DNA from 3 places in the Streptomyces sp. NPDC002537 genome. Region 1 is predicted to be linked to each of the others. Evidence: predicted binding sites of a transcription regulator. Region 1 holds the regulator's gene; each other region holds the start of a gene.
The links. The regulator HrcA, encoded in region 1, represses chaperone genes, less so after heat shock. The targets are predictions, from matches to a motif close to TTNGCACTCNGNNNNNCNGAGTGCNAA.
Positions count from the first base shown of each region.

Region 2: a site for HrcA is predicted at 2,426-2,452, ahead of groES (co-chaperone GroES). Genes of this name have one in related genera too.
Region 3: a site for HrcA is predicted at 3,998-4,024, ahead of groL (chaperonin GroEL). Genes of this name have one in related genera too.

Region 1 covers NZ_JBSFWT010000024.1:37,871-43,615, reverse strand. Annotated here, with positions in the region: gene ACWD4A_RS13980 (nitronate monooxygenase) at 1-666, opposite strand, end outside; gene dnaJ (molecular chaperone DnaJ) at 1,081-2,217, opposite strand; gene hrcA (heat-inducible transcriptional repressor HrcA) at 2,218-3,234, opposite strand; gene ACWD4A_RS13965 (MBL fold metallo-hydrolase) at 3,429-4,157, shown strand; gene ACWD4A_RS13960 (DUF3097 domain-containing protein) at 4,300-5,130, shown strand; gene ACWD4A_RS13955 (Uma2 family endonuclease) at 5,127-5,693, opposite strand.
Region 2 covers NZ_JBSFWT010000023.1:58,774-64,518, reverse strand. Annotated here, with positions in the region: gene ACWD4A_RS13640 (THUMP-like domain-containing protein) at 169-1,356, opposite strand; gene ACWD4A_RS13635 (polysaccharide deacetylase family protein) at 1,454-2,320, shown strand; gene groES (co-chaperone GroES) at 2,600-2,908, shown strand; gene groL (chaperonin GroEL) at 3,043-4,665, shown strand; gene ACWD4A_RS13620 (SDR family NAD(P)-dependent oxidoreductase) at 4,768-5,541, opposite strand; gene ACWD4A_RS13615 (LysR family transcriptional regulator) at 5,674-5,745, shown strand, end outside.
Region 3 covers NZ_JBSFWT010000106.1:16,194-21,938, reverse strand. Annotated here, with positions in the region: gene ACWD4A_RS31440 (glucosyl-3-phosphoglycerate synthase) at 272-1,222, opposite strand; SAM riboswitch class I at 1,377-1,520, shown strand; gene thrC (threonine synthase) at 1,538-2,812, shown strand; gene ACWD4A_RS31430 (MoaD/ThiS family protein) at 2,897-3,172, shown strand; gene ACWD4A_RS31425 (cold-shock protein) at 3,610-3,813, shown strand; gene groL (chaperonin GroEL) at 4,186-5,745, shown strand, end outside.

The sequences.
Region 1 (5,745 bases):
CGCGGCGATCATCGGGATGCGCACGGTCTCGCGGACCTCCGCGAGCAGCGTCAGCAGACCGGCGCCCGCGCCCGCGCCGTCCAGGTGCGGGTCGTCGCGGTGGGTGCCCTGGTGGCCGCCGGCCTCGACGCCCTGGACGCAGACCGCGTCCGCGCCCGCCAGTTCGGCGGCGCGCGCCTCGGCGGCGGAGGTGACGGTGACGACGGTGGTCGTGCCCGCCCCGGCGAGGGCCGTCAGGGCCGTGGCGGCGGGACAGCCGAAGGTGAAGGAGACCACCGGGACCGGGTCGTCGAGAAGGATCGCGAGCTTGGCGTCGTAGGCGTCGTCACCGCCCTGGCACCAGTCGCCGAGCGGGGTCTCGTACCAGGTGGCCTCACCGGCGAGTTGCTCGGCGTAGACCTCGATGGCGGCGGGGTCGGCGGCAGGGGGCTGCGGCATGAAGAGGTTCACGCCGAAGGGCGCGGCGGTACGGGCGCGGAGCTGCTTGATCTCCTCGTACATGGCGGCGGGGGTCTTGTAGCCCGCGGCCAGGAAGCCGAGGCCGCCCGCGTCGGAGACCGCGGCGGCCAGCGCCGGGCCGGCAGCACCGCCTGCCATGGGGGCCTGCACGACGGGATGCCGGAACAGTCCGGTGAGCGCGGTGTCACCCCGGGTGTCAGAAGCCATCGGATCTCCTTGCGCGGGGGTCACCGGCGACAACCGGTGCGGCGGAACCGCATCCTCGAATTCTGCGCCACGGAGCATCGCCGCCGGCCGCGCCGGTGGACTGCCTTCGGGCGGCGGGCAGGGCTTGCCCGCGTCTCGGCCACCGGGCCGAGGGGGAAGCCCCCCGGCGTCGGCCGTGGGGGAGGAGTCACGACCACATCGTGTCACGCGATCGTGGGACGCGGGGAATCTCCTCGCCGAACGGCACCCGGGGCACCCCGAGCAGGTGCCGACAGCCGCCGACAGCGCTCGGGGCACCCCGGGCCGAACGCCTACCGGCCGTTGAACGCGTCCTTCAAGCGCGAGAACAGACCCTGCTGCCCCGGCTTACCGCGCTCACCCGGGGAGCCAACCCCCGGACCCCCGGCCGAGCGCCTACCGCCCGTTGAACGCATCCTTCAAGCGCGAGAACAGACCCTGCTGCCCCGGCTTGAACTCGCCCATCGGACGCTCCTCGTTGCGCAGCTTCGCGAGCTGGCGGAGGAGGTCCTCCTGCTGGGGGTCGAGCTTGTTCGGCGTGATGACCTCGACGTGGACGATGAGGTCACCGCGGCCGCCGCCGCGCAGATGCGTGACGCCGCGCTGGTGCAGCGGGATCGACTGGCCGGACTGGGTGCCCGGACGGATGTCGATCTCCTCGACGCCGTCCAGGGTCTCCAGCGGCACCTTGGTGCCGAGGGCCGCGGCCGTCATCGGGAGGGTGACCGTGCAGTGCAGGTCGTCGCCGCGCCGCTGGAAGGTCGGGTGCGGGGTCTCGTGGATCTCCACATAGAGGTCGCCCGCGGGGCCGCCGCCGGGGCCGACCTCGCCCTCGCCCGCCAGCTGGATGCGGGTGCCGTTGTCGACACCGGCCGGGATCTTCACCGTCAGGGTGCGCCGCGAACGGACGCGGCCGTCACCGGCGCACTCCGGGCACGGGGTCGGCACCACGGTGCCGAAGCCCTGGCACTGCGGGCAGGGCCGGGAGGTCATGACCTGGCCGAGGAAGGACCGGGTGACCTGCGAGACCTCGCCACGGCCGCGGCACATGTCACAGGTCTGCGCGGAGGTGCCGGGGGCCGCGCCCTCGCCGCTGCACGTGGTGCAGACGACGGCGGTGTCGACCTGGATCTCCTTGGTGGTCCCGAACGCGGCCTCGGGCAGGCTGACTTCGAGACGGATCATGGCGTCCTGGCCACGGCGCGTACGCGAGCGCGGACCGCGCTGCGACGTCTGCCCGAAGAAGGCGTCCATGATGTCGGAGAAGTTGCCGAAGCCGGCGCCGAAGCCACCGGCGCCACCGCCACCGCCGTTCGCGGAGAGCGGGTCGCCGCCGAGGTCGTAGACCTGCTTCTTCTGCGGGTCCGAGAGCACCTCGTAAGCGGCGTTGATCTCCTTGAACCGCTCCTGCGTCTTCGGGTCCGGGTTCACGTCCGGGTGCAGCTCGCGGGCGAGGCGGCGGAAAGCCTTCTTGATCTCGTCCTGCGAGGCATCGCGCCGTACGCCCAGGACCGCGTAGTAGTCCGTGGCCACTTACGACTCCGCCAGGATCTGTCCGACGTAACGTGCCACTGCGCGTACCGCTCCCATCGTTCCGGGGTAGTCCATGCGGGTCGGTCCGACCACGCCGAGTTTGGCGACTGCCTCGTCGCCCGAACCGTAGCCGACGGCGACGACGGATGTGGAGTTGAGACCCTCATGAGCGTTCTCATGACCGATCCGCACCGTCATGCCCGAGTCCTTGGCCTCGCCGAGCAGCTTGAGCAGCACGACCTGCTCCTCCAACGCCTCCAGCACCGGCCGGATCGTCAGCGGGAAGTCATGCCCGAAGCGGGTGAGATTGGCGGTACCGCCGATCATCAGCCGCTCCTCGGTCTCCTCGACCAGGGTCTCCAGCAGCGTCGCGAGGACCGTGGAAACGGTTCCTCGGTCGTCCTGCTCGAAGGAGTCGGCGAGGTCCTGCACGAGCTGCGGCACATCCGAGAACCGGTGCCCCACGACCCGGCTGTTGAGCCGCGCCCGGAGATCCGCCAGCGTGGTCTCGCCGATCGGCGCCGGGCAGTCGACCATGCGCTGCTCGACCCGGCCGGTGTCCGTGATCAGCACCAGCATCACCCGCGCCGGAGCCAGTGAGAGCAGCTCCACATGACGCACGGTCGACCGGGTCAGCGAGGGGTACTGCACCACCGCGACCTGCCGGGTCAGCTGCGCGAGCAGCCGGACCGTACGGCCCACGACGTCGTCGAGATCGACGGCGCCGTCGAGGAAGTTGTGGATGGCGCGCCGCTCGGGCGTCGACAGGGGCTTGACGCCCGCGAGCTTGTCGACGAAGAGGCGGTACCCCTTGTCGGTCGGGATACGGCCCGCGCTCGTATGGGGCTGGGCGATGAAGCCCTCGTCCTCCAGCGCGGCCATGTCGTTGCGCACCGTGGCCGGGGACACGCCGAGGCGGTGCCGCTCGGTGAGGGCCTTGGAGCCGACCGGCTCCTCGGTGCCCACATAGTCCTGGACGATGGCGCGCAACACTTCGAGCCTGCGTTCGCTCAGCATCGCGCACCTCCAGTCCAGCCGTCTCACGGGGCCCTTCCCTGGCACTCCATGGTCACGAGTGCCAGATCCCTTCAGCCAGTGTACGGCCGCGCACCGCGACGAGGGCAAGAGCCGTCGTGCCGTGCGCCCGCGCACACCGCCGCCGCGCGCACGTCGAGCGGGCAACCGTACCGCGCTCCGGCTAGCGTCCGGGTATGGAGAGCCATGAGGGAACAACGCGTTGGGAGCGGCTCGCGCCGGGGGTCGCCCGCCGCAGAATGCCCGGGTGGGACGCGACGATCGGCGTGGTCGCGGGGTCCGCGGGCGTGCTGCTGGTGGACACCGGGGCGAGCGTGCCGGAGGGCGCCGAGGTCCGGCGGGAGGTACGCGAGCTCACCGGCCGCGACGTGACGCATATCGCTCTCACGCACCCGCACTTCGACCACGTCTTCGGCACCGCCGTGTTCTCGGGGGCGCAGGTGTACGGGGCCGTCGGCCTCGCCGAACTGCTGCTCCGCGAGCGCGAGGAGCTGGGGCGGGACGCCGTACGGCACGGAGCCGACCCGACGGCCGCCGCCGAGGCCGCCGACCTGCTCGTACGGCCGCACCACCCGGTCTCGGGCGAGCTCACGCTCGATCTGGGCGACCGGCAGGTGCTGCTGGCCAACGTGGGGCCGGGGCACACGGCACACGATCTGGCGGTCCTCGTGGCGGGCGCGGGCGGGGCGCCGGAGGTCGTCTTCTGCGGTGACCTGGTGGAGGAGTCGGACGAACCACAGGCGGGACCGGACGCCCTCCCCCGGCAGTGGCCCGCGGCACTGGACCGGCTGCTGGCACTGGGCGGCGAGGACGCGCTGTACGTACCGGGGCACGGGGCGGTGGTGGACGCGGGCTTCGTACGGAGGCAGCGGGACGCGCTGGCGCTGCGCTTCGGCGTGTCGTGAGTCCCGCGCGATCTTGATCCACAATGGCGCGCATGCGCAGCGGAGAGTACGGACCCGATCCGGCCTCCCTGGCTGCGTTTTCCCGGGGGACAACCCCGGGCCCCCGGCCTAGACCCGACGCCCGCCCCACAGGATGACACCCATGCGCAGCAGACACTACGGCCCTGATCTGACCCCTCCGTGGAAGAAGACCGCCCCCGCCCCCGAGGTGGCCGCCGAGGCCGACCTCGTGGTCGAGGAGGTCACCACGGGCTTCTGCGGGGCGGTGATCCGCTGCGAGAAGACGGCACAGGGGCTCACGGTCACCCTGGAGGACCGGTTCGGGAAGCACCGGGTCTTCCCGATGGAGCCGCGCGGCTTCCTGCTGGAAGGGCGCGTCGTCACCCTCGTACGCCCCACGGGCCCGAGCGCGCCGCAGGGCCCGGCCCGTACGGCCTCCGGCTCGATCGCCGTCCCGGGGGCGCGGGCGCGCGTCGCACGCGCCGGGCGCATCTATGTGGAGGGGCGCCACGACGCGGAGCTCGTGGAGCGGGTGTGGGGTGACGACCTGCGCATCGAGGGCGTGGTCGTGGAGTACCTGGAGGGCATCGACGATCTTCCGTCGATCGTGCGGTCGTTCGCGCCGGGCCCGGATGCCCGACTGGGCGTACTGGTCGACCACTTGGTGCCGGGCTCGAAGGAGTCCCGGATCGCGGCTTCCGTCACCGACGGGAACGTCCTGGTGGTGGGGCACCCGTACATCGACGTGTGGGAGGCCGTGAAGCCGTCGTCGGTGGGGATCACGGGGTGGCCGCGGGTGCCTCGGGGGGAGGACTGGAAGTCGGGGGTGTGCCGGGCGCTGGGGTGGCCGGTCAACACCGGGGCCGCTTGGCAGCGGATTCTGGGGTCGGTCAGGTCTTACAAGGACCTGGAACCGGAATTGCTGGGGCGGGTGGAGGAGTTGATCGATTTTGTGACGGTGCCGACTGTTTAGCGGGCCTGCGTCTTGAACCCGGACGTCTCCAAGGTCAAGTCGAGCACCTTGATGGGCACCGGATCTCCGAACTTGGAAGTCCGCCTGGTCTGGTACACCGCCTCTTCGCCCACGCCGGTCGGCTCGGTAAGAAGTACACAGCAAGCTTCGAACGGGTCCACGATCAGGTAGGCGGGTACCTGCCCGGCCGCATACATGGAGGGCTTGAGCTCGTAGTCACGGAGGCCGCTGGTCTTCGAGACAACTTCGAGGAGCATGGTGACTGCCCCGGCAGGAACCACGCGCCCTGGCCCCTGGAAAGCCTCACGCTCAATAACGACGAGGTCCGGCTGAGGCTCGCTCGACTCACCCGGAATCGCGATGTCCTGCGTGGTTTTCCGTTGCCACTGGGCGCCCGGAATCTGATCCCGCACCAGCTCCACGATGTCGTTGTGAACCCAGTCGGGCCCCGCCATCATCACGATTTCCCCCCGCAACAACTCGATCTTGTACCCCCCAAATACCTCGGGGTGCTTCTCGAACACAGCCATGATTCGTTCGTACACTTCGTACACAGCGGTCATCTCCGTGGCCCTCCACATCCACCGCGTGCATTGCCCCTCAGCCTACGAAGAA
Region 2 (5,745 bases), on a different contig from region 1:
CCCTGTTCACGCAGCTCAGGTTCGCGGGGATGCGGCCGGCCGGGTAAGCAACCTTCGGGGTACGGGTTATGACGTACCGTCGGAAAACGGAAGAAAGCTGCTCGCGGCTCAGCCCTCCAGCAGGAAAGCCGTTCCCAAGGCGAGCCAGGAGCCGGGGAGTTGGCCGGGCTACGCCTGGACCGGTTTCCCCAGCAGCATCGTCGGGGCTCCCGCGACGCGCGTAAGTACGATCACACAGGAGTTCCCCCCTTCGAGCTTCAGCTTCTTGCGGAGTTCCTCCGGTTCCACCGCCGAGCCGCGCTTCTTGATGACCGCCACGCCGACCTTCCGTTCGCGCAGGAGGGCCTTGAGCTTCTTGAGGTTGAACGGGAGTACGTCGGTGATCTCGTAGGCCGTCGCGTACGGCGTGGGACGGAGTTCGTCGCTCGTGACGTAGGCGATCGTCTCGTCGATCAGGCCGCCCGCGAGGTCCTCCGCCACCTCCGCGACGAGGTGGGCGCGGATGACCGCGCCGTCCGGCTCGTAGAGGTAGCGGCCCACCGGGCGGACCGGCGGGTCGGGGAGGCCGCGCGAGGTGAGGGTGGCCGCGGAGGGGAGGAGGGTGGCGCGGCGCGCGCCCGGTTCGGTGCCGAACCAGAGCACCGCCTCCTTGACGTCGCCCCCGTCGGAGATCCACTCCGCCTCCGCCTCGTCCGGGACCGCCTCGTGCGGAACGCCGGGTGCGATCTTGAGCGCGGCGCGCGGTGCCGTACGGGCGGCCTCGACGGCCCAGGACAGTGGGGGCGAGTACGCCTCCGGGTCGAAGATGCGGCCGCGCCCGCCCCGCCTCGCCGGGTCGACGAAGACGGTGTCGTACGGGGCCGTGTCGATCTCCGCGACATCCGCGCAGCGGACCTCGATCAGGTCGGCCAGCCCGAGGGCCGCGGCGTTCGCCTCCGCGACCGCGCAGGTCAGAGGGTCGCGGTCGACCGCGAGGACCGCGATGCCCGCGCGGGCCAGCGCGATGGCATCGCCGCCGATGCCGCAGCACAGGTCGGCGACGGATTTCGTGCCGAGCGCGGCGAGCCGGGCGGCCCGGTACGCGGCGACGGTCTTCCGGGTCGACTGCTCCACGCCGTTGGGCGTGAAGAACATGCGGTACGCGTCCTCCGCGCCGAACTTCGCCACCGCCCGCTGCCGCAGCCGGGCCTGGCCGAGGGCGGCCGACACCAGGTCGGCCGGGTGGTCGCGGCGCAGCCGGGTCGCTGTCGCGAGCTCCTGGGCGGGGTCGTGGTCGCGGAGCTCCGTCAGGAGGCGGCGGCCTTCGTCGGTGAGGAGGGCGGCGAAGGAGTCGGTCGGCTGGTTCGGTGCGGGCACGGTTTCATTGTTTCCCCACTCCGGCCGTCTCCCGTAATCGGGGCGGCCCGGCGGTCCCGCCGCGCCCTGTTCGAACGCATGCACAACAATCGGATGGGTGAGCTCGCACATATCCCGCCCCCGGACCCGCACCCGCCCCCGGATCGTCCTCGTCGCGCTGGCCGCCGCCCTGCTGGCCTCCGGCTGCTCCGGCTCCTCGTCGTCCAAGAGCGAGAAGGCCGCACCCTCCGCGCCGGCGTCGGCCCCCGCCCCCACCCGCCCCGCGGAAGCGCCCTCCGACGCCTACCGCCACTGGGGCCTCGACGCCCCGCTCGCCGCTCCCCCCGCCCCGCCCGCGCGGAAGGTCACGGACGGGATGCGGCCGGGGGACGCGCCCAAGGTCGTGCGGCGGGTGGACACCAAGGACAAGGTCGTCTTCGTGACCTTCGACGACGGGGCGGAGAAGGACCCCGAGTTCGTGAAGATGGCGAAGGAGCTGAAGCTGCCGTTCACGATGTTCCTGACGGACGACATCGCCCGCGCGGGCCGCGGCTACGGCTACTTCGAGCAGCTCAAGGAAGGTGGCAACACCATCCAGAACCACACCCTCTCCCACCCCAACCTGCGCACCCTCTCGCCCGAAGCCCAGCGCCGCGAGATCTGCGGCCAGCAGGACGCGCTGGAGAAGCGGTTCGGGGCCAAGCCGCCGCTGTTCCGTCCGCCGTACGGCAATTACGACGACGCGACGCTCACGGCGGCGGGCGGCTGCGGGGTGAAGGCCGTCGTGCTGTGGGAGGCGACGATGCAGATCAACGACATGCGCTACGCCCAGGGCGACGGGCTGCGCCCCGGCGACATCGTCCTCGCGCACTTCCGCGGCCCGCAGGAGCTCAAGGGCACCTCGATGACCAGGATGGTCACGAACATGCTGCGCAGCATCCAGAAGCAGGGCTTCACGGTGGCCCGCCTGGAGGACTACGTCTGAGGAATACCTCGGGCGCGGACGGGAAGATCCTTGACCGGCCCGGCCGCCGGGCCGGCCGCGGCCGCCGCGGCGGAACCCCGGCCGTCGACGCGCGCCGCAGGCGAATTGGCACTCCGCTTGACCGAGTGCTAACCGCGTCATAGTCTCGGCTCCGTTGGCACTCTCCACCCGGGAGTGCCAAACACAGCGACGGGCGGATCCGGCACCCGCGACGACGGATTCACCAGGTCGCCACCAGACAGATAGCCCCGCGAGATCTCCGAAGGGGGAGGTCGGATCGTGACGACCGCCAGCTCCAAGGTTGCCATCAAGCCGCTTGAGGACCGCATCGTGGTCCAGCCGCTCGACGCCGAGCAGACCACGGCCTCCGGCCTGGTCATCCCGGACACCGCGAAGGAGAAGCCCCAGGAGGGCGCCGTCCTCGCCGTGGGCCCGGGCCGCTTCGAGAACGGCGAGCGCCTGCCGCTCGACGTGCAGGTCGGCGACGTCGTGCTCTACAGCAAGTACGGCGGCACCGAGGTGAAGTACAACGGCGACGAGTACCTCGTTCTCTCGGCCCGCGACGTGCTCGCGATCATCGAGAAGTAATTCACCCCAAGCTGTTTCTGATCTGCGCCCCTGGTACCCGTCCATACGCCGGGCGCCCGGGGCGCAGTTCGTTTGAGCGATAGGCGGCCACTGTTGCGTGGCCCAGGATCGCAACGAGAGGACTTGAAGCAACCATGGCGAAGATCCTGAAGTTCGACGAGGACGCCCGTCGCGCCCTCGAGCGCGGCGTCAACAAGCTGGCCGACACGGTCAAGGTGACGATCGGCCCCAAGGGCCGCAACGTCGTCATCGACAAGAAGTTCGGTGCCCCGACCATCACCAACGACGGTGTCACCATCGCGCGCGAGGTCGAGCTCGACGACCCGTACGAGAACCTGGGCGCCCAGCTCGTCAAGGAGGTGGCGACCAAGACCAACGACATCGCGGGTGACGGCACCACCACCGCCACCGTGCTGGCGCAGGCGCTGGTCCGCGAGGGTCTGCGCAACGTCGCCGCGGGTGCCTCCCCGGCCTCCCTGAAGAAGGGCATCGACGCTGCGGTCAAGGCCGTCTCCGAGGAGCTCCTCGCGACCGCCCGTCCGATCGAGGACAAGTCCGACATCGCCGCCGTCGCCGCGCTGTCCGCGCAGGACAAGCAGGTCGGCGAGCTCATCGCCGAGGCGATGGACAAGGTCGGCAAGGACGGTGTCATCACCGTCGAGGAGTCCAACACCTTCGGCATGGAGCTGGACTTCACCGAGGGCATGGCGTTCGACAAGGGCTACCTGTCGCCGTACATGGTCACGGACCAGGAGCGCATGGAGGCCGTCCTCGACGACCCGTACATCCTGATCCACCAGGGCAAGATCTCCTCGATCCAGGACCTGCTGCCGCTCCTGGAGAAGGTCATCCAGGCCGGTGGCTCCAAGCCGCTGCTGATCATCGCCGAGGACGTCGAGGGCGAGGCGCTCTCCACCCTCGTCGTCAACAAGATCCGCGGCACCTTCAACGCCGTCGCCGTCAAGGCGCCCGGCTTCGGTGACCGCCGCAAGGCGATGCTCGGCGACATGGCCACCCTCACCGGTGCCACCGTCATCGCCGAGGAGGTCGGCCTCAAGCTCGACCAGGCCGGTCTGGACGTGCTGGGCACCGCCCGCCGCGTGACCATCACCAAGGACGACACCACCATCGTCGACGGTGGCGGCAACCACGAGGACGTCGTCGGCCGCGTCAACCAGATCAAGGCCGAGATCGAGTCCACGGACTCCGACTGGGACCGCGAGAAGCTCCAGGAGCGCCTCGCCAAGCTCGCCGGTGGCGTCTGCGTCATCCGCGTGGGCGCGGCCACCGAGGTCGAGCTCAAGGAGAAGAAGCACCGTCTGGAGGACGCCATCTCCGCGACCCGCGCCGCGGTCGAGGAGGGCATCGTCTCCGGTGGTGGCTCCGCGCTCGTCCACGCCGTGAAGATCCTCGAGGGCAACCTCGGCAAGGAGGGCGACGAGGCCACCGGTGTCGCCGTCGTCCGCCGCGCCGCCGTCGAGCCGCTGCGCTGGATCGCCGAGAACGCGGGCCTCGAGGGCTACGTCATCACCTCCAAGGTGGCCGAGCTCGACAAGGGCCAGGGCTTCAACGCCGCCACCGGCGAGTACGGCGACCTGGTGAAGGCCGGCGTCATCGACCCGGTCAAGGTCACCCGCTCCGCCCTGGAGAACGCCGCCTCCATCGCCTCCCTGCTGCTCACGACCGAGACCCTGGTCGTCGAGAAGAAGGTCGAGGAGGAGGCCGAGGCCGGTCACGGTCACGGCCACGCCCACTAAGGCCGACTCCGGTCGCTGAACGGCCCGAGGCCCGGCACCCTTTCGGGGGCGCCGGGCCTCGGCCGTTCCCGGAGACGTACGCGGTCGTACGCGCCGCGCGGGTTACTTCGGCCCGTACTTGCGGCCCGTCGTGGAGGACGCCCGGGACACCGCGCCGCGCGGGGCCAGCCGCATCAGACCCGTGAGCGCCTTGTAGCGCGGGTCCGGCACGGACAGGGTCTTGCCGTGCGCCAGGTCGCGCAGCGCCGCGGCGACCACTTTGTCGGCGTCCAGCCACAGCCAGTTGGGGACGTTGTCCGTGCCCATGCCCGCCCGCTCGTGGAACTCCGTACGGACGAAACCGGGGCACAGGGCCATCAGCCGCACGCCCGTACCCGCCAGGTCCCGGGCCACGCCCTGGGTGAACTGCACGACCCACGACTTGCTCGCCCCGTACGTGCCGCGCGGGGTGAACGCGGCCACCGACGCGACGTTGACCACCGCGCCCTTGCGGCGCTCCCGCATCCCCTCCGCCGCCGCCGACGTCAGCCGCAGCACCGCCTCGCAGTGCACCTTGAGCATCCGCAGCTCGTCGGCCATCGAGACCTCGAGGTACGCGCCCTTGTTGCCGAAACCGGCGTTGTTGACCAGCAGGTGCACCGGGCGGGCGGCGTCGCGGAGCCGCTCCTCGACGAGCTCGATGCCCTTGTCGTCGGCCAGGTCCGCGCGGAGCACCTCGACCTCCACGCCGTGCCGGTCGTGGAGCTCGGTCGCCTGCGCGCCGAGGCGTTCCTCGTCCCGGGCGACGAGGACCAGATCGTGGCCGTCGGCCGCGAGCCTGCGCGCGAACGCGGCGCCGATCCCGGCCGTTGCTCCTGTGATCAATACAGTCGTCATACCGGCACGTTAGAGCCCGGTGGCACGTCGTGTGGAGTGCATCACCCGAACGTAGGGGCCCTTCCTTACGCCTCACTCAAAGTGGTGAAGGGGAACTAACGATCACCCCCAAGGTGGGCTTATGCTCGAAGGATGATCGAGGCTCGTCATCTGAGGGTGTTGCGCGCGGTGGCCACCACCGGTTCGTTCTCGGCGGCCGCGCGG
Region 3 (5,745 bases), on a different contig from region 1:
ACGTTTGCCGCACTGGGTACCCGGCCGTTGCCGCCTGCGGCGGGGCGCCCTGCCGGGCTGCGCCTGGTCTCCGGCTGCGGGCCGGTTCGCCGCCTGCGGCGGGAGCGGCCTGCGGCCGCGTCCTCAAACGCCGGACGGGCTGGATGTGCCGGCCGTGCTCCGCAACCTGCAAGCCCGCAGATTAAAGCCACCGTCCGCGAAATCCAGCCCGTCCGGCGTTTGAGGACACCGCGCGGAGCGCGGTTCGGGGCCGAGGCTCCGCCCCGGCGGGCTACGCCGCTCGGCGGTGGACGTATTCCGGGATTTCGCGCATCGGAGGCCTCTCCTCCGTGTCGACCGGGTACGAGCGGGGGGCGAAGCCCCCTTCTTCCGATCGTTCGAACTGGGTCAGTACCGGCCGCACCAGATGGCCCCGCGCCAGCCGCAACTGCGCCGTGCGGTAGATCGCGGCGGCCATGCGCCCGAGGGCGCGCCCGTCCTGGTGGCGATGGACCCGTACCCCCACGTCCACCTGCGCCAGCGCGTCCAGTCCCACCGTGTGCAGCGCGTCCACCAGCAGCCCCAGTTCCACCCCGTACCCCACGGGGAACGGCAGGCGCTCCAGCAACGAGCGGCGGGCCGCGTACTCCCCGCCCAGCGGCTGGACGAAGCCGGCCAGCTGCGGCCAGTGGAGGTTCAGCAGTGGACGGGCCACGAGCTCGGTCACCCGGCCGCCCTGCCCCGCCACCTCGCCCAGCGGGCGGTCGTACATCGCCTTCACGAACTGCACCCCGGGGTCCGTCAGCAGCGGCCCGACGATCCCCGTCACGAAATCGGCCGAGAAGTCCCGCAGGTCGGCGTCGACGAAGCAGACGACGTCACCGCTCGTCACCAGCAGCGACCGCCACAGCACCTCGCCCTTGCCGGGTACCGCGGGCAGCGTGGGCAGCACCGTGTCCCGGTGCACCACGCGCGCCCCGGCCGCCGCGGCCACCTCCGCCGTACGGTCCGTGGACCCGGAGTCGAGCACCAGCAGCTCGTCCACCAGGGGCACCGCCTCCGACATCAGCTCGCGCCGGATCGTGGCCACGATGTCGCCGACCGTGGCCTCCTCGTCCAGCGCGGGCAGCACCACGCTGACCGTGGTGCCGGACGCCCGCTTGGCCGCCAGCAGCTGGTCGAGCGGACGGTCTCCGACGGACCAGGACCGCCGGTCCAGCCAGCGCTCCACCTCTTCCAGCACGTGCCCGACTCCTCTGCCCTGTGTGACCTATCTCGCGGTACGGACGACTGTCTTCGGTGTCCGCGCCTTCGGTTACAGTCTGAACAACGCCGGACGCCGACATATGTCGGGGTCGCCGCGCGCACAAACGCCTGGGCTCCGCCCAGTGCCATACCGCTCATCCAGAGGGGCAGAGGGACACGGCCCGTTGAAGCCCCGGCAACCCTCCAGCCGGTCTTTCGTCGTTCGACGCGAGGCTCCCGGCGGGGAAGGTGCCAATTCCGTCTCGTGGCGACCTCCGCCACGGGGAAGATGAGGAGAAAGGGCCTCGCCTCCATGGCTGTGCAGTCTGTCGAAAGTTCAAGCACCTCTGTCGCGTTCGGTCCCGCCGTCGCCCTCTCGTGCCGCGAGTGCGGCGAGCGCTTCGACCTCGGTCCCCTCTTCGCCTGCGCCGACTGCTTCGGCCCCCTCGAAGTCGCGTACGAGCTCCCCACCGGCGACCCCGAGGCACTCCGCCGCCGCATCGAGGCGGGCCCGGCGAACATCTGGCGCTACGCCCCGCTGCTGCCCGTCCCCGCCGACGTCGCGGAGCGGCCCGGCCTCAACCCCGGCTTCACCGAGCTGGTCAAGGCCGACAACCTCGCCCGCGAACTGGGCGTCACCGGCGGCCTGTACGTCAAGGACGACTCCGGCAACCCCACGCACTCCTTCAAGGACCGCGTCGTCGCCATCGCCGTCCAGGCGGCGCGCGCCTTCGGCTTCACCACCCTGTCCTGCTCCTCGACGGGGAACCTCGCGGGCGCGGTCGGCGCCGCGGCGGCCCGCGCGGGCTTCAAGTCCTGCGTCTTCATCCCGCACGACCTGGAGCAGGGCAAGGTCGTCATGGCCGCGGTCTACGGCGGCGACCTCGTCGGCATCGAGGGCACCTACGACGACGTGAACCGCTTCTGCTCCGAGCTGATCGGCGACCCGCTCGGCGAGGGCTGGGGCTTCGTCAACGTCAACCTCCGCCCGTACTACGGGGAGGGCTCGAAGACCCTCGCGTACGAGATCTGCGAACAGCTCGGCTGGCGGCTGCCGGACCAGATCGTCGTGCCGGTCGCGTCCGGCTCCCAGCTGACGAAGATCGACAAGGGGCTGAAGGAGCTCATCGCGCTGGGACTGGTCGAGGACCGGCCGTACAGGATCTTCGGTGCGCAGGCGGCGGGCTGCTCGCCGGTCTCCCGGGCGTTCAAGGACGGGCACGACGTCGTACGGCCCGTGAAGCCGGACACGATCGCGAAGTCCCTCGCGATCGGCAACCCCGCCGACGGGCCCTACGTGCTCGACATCGCCCGGCGGACCGGCGGGGCGGTCGAGGACGTCACCGACGCGGAGGTCGTGGACGCGATCCGGCTGCTGGCCCGGACGGAGGGGATCTTCGCGGAGACGGCGGGCGGGGTGACGGTCGGCGTCACCCGGAAGCTGATCGAGGACGGGGTCCTCGACCCCTCGCTGACGACGGTCGTGCTCAACACGGGGGACGGGCTCAAGACCCTGGACGCGGTGGCGGCGGGGCCGACGGCGACGATCCGCCCTTCGCTGGACGCGTTCCGCGCCGCGGGGCTGTGAGGCGCGGCCGCCCGCCGTTCCTTCCCTCCATCTGCCTCACCTGCCCCGCCCTTCCCTCAGTCGACATCAACCGAAGGTGACCCCATGAGCGTCAGCGTTCGCATTCCCACCATCCTGCGCACCTACACCGGTGACAAGGCCGAAGTGCCCGCCGAGGGCGGGACTCTCGGCGAGGTGATCGCCGATCTGGAGAAGAACCACCCCGGCATCGCCGCCCGCGTACTCGACGAGGCCGGGAAGCTGCGGCGGTTCGTGAACGTGTACGTCAATGACGACGACGTGCGATTCGAGGGCGGGTTGGCGACCCCCACCCCCGACGGTGCGGGCGTCTCGATCATTCCCGCCGTCGCCGGAGGCTGACCTTTACGAAGGCTTCCTCCGAAAGGCCCCCGGAATCGCCCCGTCCGCGAAGTGGACGGGGCGATTCCGTCTGTTGAGCGCGATACAGTTGGGGCGATCCCCCTCCGGCGTCAGTGCCGAACGCCTATGAGAACCCGTCAAGTTGTGCGCGAACTGTGTGTGCAAATTGTCGGGTTGCTAGTGCTATGCCCGGCCCGACTTGCCCTGGATCCCCCGGAGTTAGCCGTATTTCGGCAATCGATCGTGCCGGGAATTCTCGTCCGAGTGACCTGTTGCAGACGGCATCCGTGCAGATACATTCAGCCGCGGTCGACGCGTTCCGGCGCACACCAACGGGATTCCCCACGCCGCCGGCGGGGGAGTGTCCTGGGGGTGAGGTCTGACCCGGGTCCGCGAAGTGCGGTCCTGCGCAAGGGCCAGTAATAGGGGAGTTAGGCATGGCTCAGGGCACCGTCAAGTGGTTCAACGCGGAGAAGGGGTACGGCTTCATCGCGGTCGACGGTGGTGCGGATGTTTTCGTCCACTACAGCGCGATCCAGATGGACGGCTACCGCACCCTCGAGGAGGGTCAGCGAGTCGAGTTCGAGATCTCGCAGGGCCAGAAGGGGCCGCAGGCGGACATGGTCAAGGTGCACGTCTGACCTCGGCGCATCGACCACCGGCTCGCTCAGCTCGCCGAGGGGCCCGTACCCGCACGCAGGGTACGGGCCCCTCGTGCGTCCTCCGGTGCCACTGACGGTGTGTACTTCCCCAGACCGCTTGCGCCCCCAGCTATCGCTGGGAGGTGCCCCCGGTGCCACTGACGGTGTGTACTTCCCCAGACCGCTTGCACTCGGGTGGGTCGAGTGCTAATCATTGGCGTTAGCACTCTCCGAGTGAGAGTGACAGATTTGGACCGTCGGTGAGGTCGGCGAGTCGGGCGGGGCAAGGAACCGCCGGGCCCGTGGGCCGTCCGTCGCGGGCGCCAGCGCGGTCCGGAGCAATCCACCCCAGTCCTGGGAGGACCACTTCACATGGCCAAGATCATCGCGTTCGACGAGGAGGCACGGCGCGGTCTCGAGCGCGGGATGAACCAGCTCGCCGACGCCGTCAAGGTCACCCTCGGCCCCAAGGGCCGCAACGTCGTCCTCGAGAAGAAGTGGGGCGCCCCCACGATCACCAACGATGGTGTGTCCATCGCCAAGGAGATCGAGCTCGAGGACCCGTACGAGAAGATCGGCGCCGAGCTGGTCAAGGAGGTCGCGAAGAAGACGGACGACGTCGCCGGTGACGGCACGACGACCGCGACCGTCCTCGCCCAGGCGCTGGTCCGCGAGGGTCTGCGCAACGTGGCCGCCGGTGCCAACCCGATGGCCCTGAAGCGCGGCATCGAGAAGGCCGTCGAGGCCGTCTCCGGCGCGCTGCTCGAGCAGGCCAAGGACGTGGAGACCAAGGAGCAGATCGCCTCCACCGCCTCCATCTCCGCCGCCGACACCCAGATCGGCGAGCTCATCGCCGAGGCCATGGACAAGGTCGGCAAGGAAGGCGTCATCACCGTCGAGGAGTCCCAGACCTTCGGTCTGGAGCTGGAGCTCACCGAGGGTATGCGCTTCGACAAGGGCTACATCTCGGCGTACTTCGCCACCGACATGGAGCGTATGGAGGCGTCGCTCGACGACCCGTACATCCTGATCGTCAACTCGAAGATCGGCTCGGTCAAGGACCTGCTGCCGCTCCTCGAGAAGGTCATGCAGTCCGGCAAGCCGCTGCTGATCATCGCCGAGGACGTCGAGGGCGAGGCCCTGTCGACCCTGGTCGTCAACAAGATCCGCGGCACCTTCAAGTCCGTCGCCGTCAAGGCCCCGGGCTTCGGCGACCGCCGCAAGGCCATGCTCGGCGACATCGCCATCCTCACCGGTGGCACGGTCATCTCCGAGGAGGTCGGCCTCAAGCTGGAGAACGCCGGTCTCGACCTGCTCGGCCGCGCCCGCAAGGTCGTCATCACCAAGGACGAGACGACCATCGTCGACGGTGCCGGTGACAGCGACCAGGTCCAGGGCCGCGTCAACCAGATCCGTGCCGAGATCGAGAACAGCGACTCGGACTACGACCGCGAGAAGCTCCAGGAGCGCCTCGCGAAGCTGGCCGGCGGCGTGGCCGTCATCAAGGCCGGTGCCGCGACCGAGGTCGAGCTCAAGGAGCGCAAGCACCGCATCGAGGACGCCGTTCGCAACGCGAAGGCGGCCGTCGAGGAGGGCATCGTCGCCGGTGGTGGCGTGGCCCTGCTCCAGGCCTCCGCGGTGTTCGAGAAGCTGGAGCTCGAGGGTGACGAGGCCACCGGCGCCAACGCCGTGCGCCTGGCCCTGGAGGCCCCGCTGAAGCAGATCGCCGTCAACGGTGGTCTCGAGGGCGGCGTCGTCGTGGAGAAGGTCCGCAACCTGGCTGTCGGCCACGGCCTGAACGCCGCGACCGGCGAGTACGTCGACATGATCGCCGAGGGCATCATCGACCCGGCCAAGGTCACGCGCTCCGCGCTGCAGAACGCCGCCTCCATCGCGGCGCTGTTCCTCACCACCGAGGCCGTCATCGCCGAC